2 regions of the Glaciecola sp. 1036 genome follow, and region 2 is predicted to be linked to the other one. Evidence: predicted binding sites of a transcription regulator. Region 2 holds the regulator's gene; the other holds the start of a gene.

Region 1 (2,412 bases), on a different contig from region 2:
TTTGATAAATAAAAGTGTAATGAATTCGTATTTATGTATAAAAAGTGCAATAATACCAAGGTGTTGACCTAAGATCTTAGGTTGTTTATTTTTCAACCATTTTTATGAAATAACATATGTCTACTACAACTAACATCGACGTTGAAGAACTCGCGAAATTTTCTGAACTGGCCGCTTACTGGTGGGATCAAGAAGGTGCGTTTAAATCACTACACGACATCAACCCGTTAAGAGTTGATTATATCGAATCACAAGTTGGTGGTTTATTTGGCAAGGAAGTTTTAGATATAGGTTGCGGTGGTGGCATTTTAGCAGAAGCTCTAGCGTTAAAAGGTGCATCAGTCACAGGCATAGATATGGTAGAAGCTTCTTTAGAAGTAGCCAAACTACATAAATTAGAATCTGGCGTACAAGTTAAGTATTTGCTTACCACAGCAGAAGAGTTTGCTGCGGATAATAGTAACAAGTTTGACGTGGTTTGCTGTTTAGAAATGCTTGAACATGTCCCCGACCCTTCTTCTATTGTTAAGGCTGCAAGTCAATTAGTGAAACCAGGCGGACAGGTTATATTTTCCACCATTAATAGAAATCCCAAATCATGGGCGTTGGCCATAGTGGCAGCCGAATATATTTTAGGCTTAGTCCCCAAAGGAACTCATGATCATAAAAAGTTCATAAAACCATCGGAACTTGTTGGTATGATTGAGTCAACGGATTTAGTTGTTAACGACATGATAGGTCTACATGCCAATCCTCTGTTAAATAACTATTATTTATCGAAATCTAACATCGATGTTAATTATTTCGTAAGTACAGAAAAAGTCTGATTTATCCAAGACAATTTGCACGCATAAAAAACATACTGAATGTTGTAATTTTATCCATTCTACTAATCACATTTTGGACTAAAAAAGTAATTTTTTGTGCTTAAAAATTAGAGAAAAAAACTTGCAACGGTAGTAAGGCTATTTAATTGTGAGTTATCGGGTTAGCTATTACTAACCAAATTATTCCATTCTAAAAAAATCAACTAACCACTACATATTGTGGTTGCAAACCATTTCAAGACTCATTATCTTGTGTCTGACTACTTACTAAGAATTAACAACGTTGTATCTCCTTAATTCTTCAGTGCGCTTACACATTAGTAAGTAGATCCGACGTATTCGGAATAACATTACAACAAGAGCATAAGAATAATGAACAACAATCTTTTGGTTACTAAAAGAGACGGCCAACAAGAGCCGATTGATCTAGATAAAATCCATAAAGTAGTTACTTGGGCCGCAAAGGGCTTGAACAACGTTTCCGTATCCCAAGTAGAAATCAAAGCTCAAATCCAATTTTACAATGGTATTAAAACAGCAGAGATACACGAAACCTTAATCAAATCAGCGGCAGACTTAATCTCTACAGATGCGCCTGATTATCAATATCTTGCTGCGAGATTAGCCATATTTCACCTGCGTAAAAAAGCGTATGGGCAGTTTGAACCCCCTACGTTATTTCAGCACGTTACTAAGATGGTTGATTTACAAAAATACGATTCACATTTGCTAGAAGACTATAGTGAAGCAGAATTTAATCAAATGGATGAATTCCTCGACCATTGTCGTGATATGAACTTCAGTTATGCTGCTGTTAAGCAGTTAGAAGGTAAATATTTAGTACAGAATCGAGTCACAGGCGAAATTTACGAATCAGCGCAATTTTTATACGTGTTAGTTGCCGCCTGCTTGTTTGCCAAGTATCCAGCAGAAACGAGAATGGATTACATCCGCCGTTTCTACAATGCAGCATCCACTTTTAAGTTGAGTTTACCTACGCCAATCATGGCAGGTGTTAGAACGCCAACCAGACAGTTTAGTTCTTGCGTATTGATTGAAACCGGTGACAGCCTTGATTCTATAAATGCCACCGCTAGTGCCATTGTGAAATATGTGAGCCAGCGAGCAGGCATTGGTATTAACGCAGGCAGAATTAGAGCTTTAGGTAGCCCAATTCGTGGTGGTGAAGCCTTCCATACGGGTTGTATTCCTTTTTATAAGTATTTTCAAACTGCTGTTAAAAGCTGCTCTCAAGGCGGTGTTCGTGGCGGTGCAGCAACCCTGTTCTACCCACTTTGGCATCTCGAAGTAGAAAACTTATTGGTGTTAAAAAACAACCGTGGTGTTGAGGAAAACCGTGTTCGCCATCTAGATTACGGTGTGCAATGTAACAAGCTTATGTACACTCGTATGATTAAAGACGGTTACATCACACTGTTCAGTCCATCTGATGTACCTGGTTTGTATGACGCATTCTTCCAAGATCAGGAAAAGTTTGAAGAGCTGTATGTAAAATACGAAAACGATGACAGTATTCGTAAGAAGCGTATTAAAGCAATCGAACTTTTTGGTTTATTCATGCAAG
Region 2 (2,412 bases):
CTACCCATAAAACATTAGCAGGTCCACGCGGCGGTTTAATTATCAGCGCATGTGGCGATGAAACTATTTACAAAAAATTGAATAGTTCTGTATTCCCAGGTAACCAAGGTGGACCATTGTGTCACGTTATTGCTGCAAAAGCGGTAGCATTTAAAGAAGCTCTGTCTGATGACTTTAAAGTGTATCAGGCTCAGGTACTAAAAAATGCCAAAGCTATGGTGTCGATTATTCAAGAAAGAGGCTATAAAGTCGTATCAAATGGTACTGAAAACCATCTTTTCTTACTTGACCTCATCGATAAAGACATAACAGGTAAAGATGCAGACGCGGCACTTGGCAGTGCTAATATTACCGTTAACAAAAACTCAGTGCCTAATGATCCTCGTTCTCCATTTGTCACAAGTGGGTTACGTATAGGTACGCCAGCGATTACTCGTCGCGGCTTCGGTGAAACAGAAGCTAAACAAGTTGCTAGTTGGATCTGTGATATTTTAGATAACATGGGTGACGAAAGTGTTATCGAGCGAGTAAAGGGTGAAGTTGTAAGCCTTTGCGCATCATTCCCAGTATATGGATAACTTATTTTGGTTAAGATTAACCTAATAAAGTTAACAAGAAAAAGCTGGATCCAATCCAGCTTTTTGTTCTCAGGGCTTAAATAGCCAAGGAGATGAAATGTTTTGCCCATTCTGTAGAAAACAAGAAACTAAAGTGATTGATTCCAGATTGGTGTCAGATGGCGCTCAAGTAAGGCGTCGACGACAATGTACATTTTGCAATGAAAGATTTACTACTTTTGAAATTGCAGAATTAGTCATGCCATGGATTATAAAACGAGATAAAAGTCGAGAGCCTTTTAACGAAGATAAACTAAGGGCCGGACTACGCCGTTCATTGGAAAAACGTCCTGTCAGTACCGAAGCAATTGAACAAAGCATTGATAAGATCAAATCTTCCCTAAGAGCCACAGGTGAAAGGGAAGTGACCAGTGAGTTGGTCGGTGAATTGATAATGCAGCACTTAAAAACCTTGGATAAGGTTGCTTATGTTAGATTTGCTTCTGTATATCGGTCATTTGAAGATATTAAAGAATTTGGCGAAGAAATAGCTAAACTAGGCGATGATTAAAAACTATGTTAGGGCAAGATGAGAGCTTCATGGCGAAAGCCATAAAACTTGCGTCAAAAGGGTGTTTTTCTACTACACCAAATCCCAATGTTGGTTGTGTTATTGTGAATGCACAAGGGGAAGTAGTAGGGCAAGGATACCATCAAAAATCGGGTGAAGCCCATGCCGAAATCCACGCTCTAAAACAGGCTGGTAGTGAGGCCGAAGGTAGCACTGCTTATGTCACATTAGAGCCTTGTTCTCATATTGGTCGTACAGGGGCGTGCGCAACCGCCTTAATAAAAGCCAAAATAAAACGCGTAGTTATTGCTTGCCAAGATCCAAATCCTTTGGTTGCCGGCAATGGTATCAGTATGCTTAAAAGCGCTGGTATTGAAGTCACTTTGGGCGTTTTAGAACAAGACGCAAACCTGCTAAATCTTGGTTTCTTTAAGCGCATGCAAGGTCAAAGACCATATGTAACCGTCAAATTGGCTTGTAGTTTAGACGGTAAAACAGCATTAGCGAATGGTAAAAGTAAATGGATCACATCCGCCCAATCAAGACGAGATGTGCAAATTGAACGTGCTAAAGCCTGTGCAATTCTAACGGGCTCGGGCACTGTAATCTCTGATAACCCTCGTTTAAACGTGCGAACCGAAGAGCTCCCCCAAGCTATCCAAAGCAGTTTCGAATATAGGCAACAACAGCCTCTTAGAGTCATCATTGACGGTAAAAATCAATTGACGGACCAGTTTGGATTGTTTCTCGATGGGCATCCTAATCTGGTGTATAATTTGACAAGAAATCTTCAACTAAATCAATCAACTACTCGACAAATACAAGTAGAAAAAGATGGGCAATATGTTGATCTTAAAGCCGTACTTAAAAACCTGTGTTGTGAACAGCAAATAAATCACCTTTGGGTCGAAGCTGGTGCAAATTTGTGTGGGGCTCTGATTCAACAGCAGTTAGTTGATCGATTGATCATTTATCAAGCGCCAATGATATTAGGTGATAAAGGGCATGATTTGCTGATAATGGATGAAATAACCGATTTGCAAAATGCTGTAAACGCCCCAATATCGAATATCAGCCGCATTGGTAATGATGTTAAATTAGAAATTCTTTTTTCGCAGGATAAAGCATAATGTTTACCGGTATTATAGAAGCTAAAGGTACTATTAAAACGCTAGCACAAAAAGGTCAGGACATTAGGTTGGAAGTAGAGTCCAACACATTGGATTTTTCTGATGTAAAATTGGGCGATAGTATAGCCACCAATGGTGTTTGTTTAACCGTGGT

The links. Region 2 encodes NrdR, which represses ribonucleotide reductase genes. Its sites were predicted from a motif close to AAACACNANATNTNGTGTTT; they were not measured.
Region 1: a site for NrdR is predicted at 1,033-1,052, ahead of nrdA (class 1a ribonucleoside-diphosphate reductase subunit alpha). Genes of this name have one in related genera too.

What each region holds. Positions count from the first base shown of each region.
Region 1 covers NZ_JBLWFH010000001.1:110,166-112,577, forward strand. The annotation lists gene ubiG (bifunctional 2-polyprenyl-6-hydroxyphenol methylase/3-demethylubiquinol 3-O-methyltransferase UbiG) at 117-827, shown strand; gene nrdA (class 1a ribonucleoside-diphosphate reductase subunit alpha) at 1,200-2,412, shown strand, end outside.
Region 2 covers NZ_JBLWFH010000004.1:29,199-31,610, reverse strand. The annotation lists gene glyA (serine hydroxymethyltransferase) at 1-578, shown strand, start outside; gene nrdR (transcriptional regulator NrdR) at 676-1,128, shown strand; gene ribD (bifunctional diaminohydroxyphosphoribosylaminopyrimidine deaminase/5-amino-6-(5-phosphoribosylamino)uracil reductase RibD) at 1,134-2,258, shown strand; gene ACNKW3_RS07265 (riboflavin synthase) at 2,258-2,412, shown strand, end outside.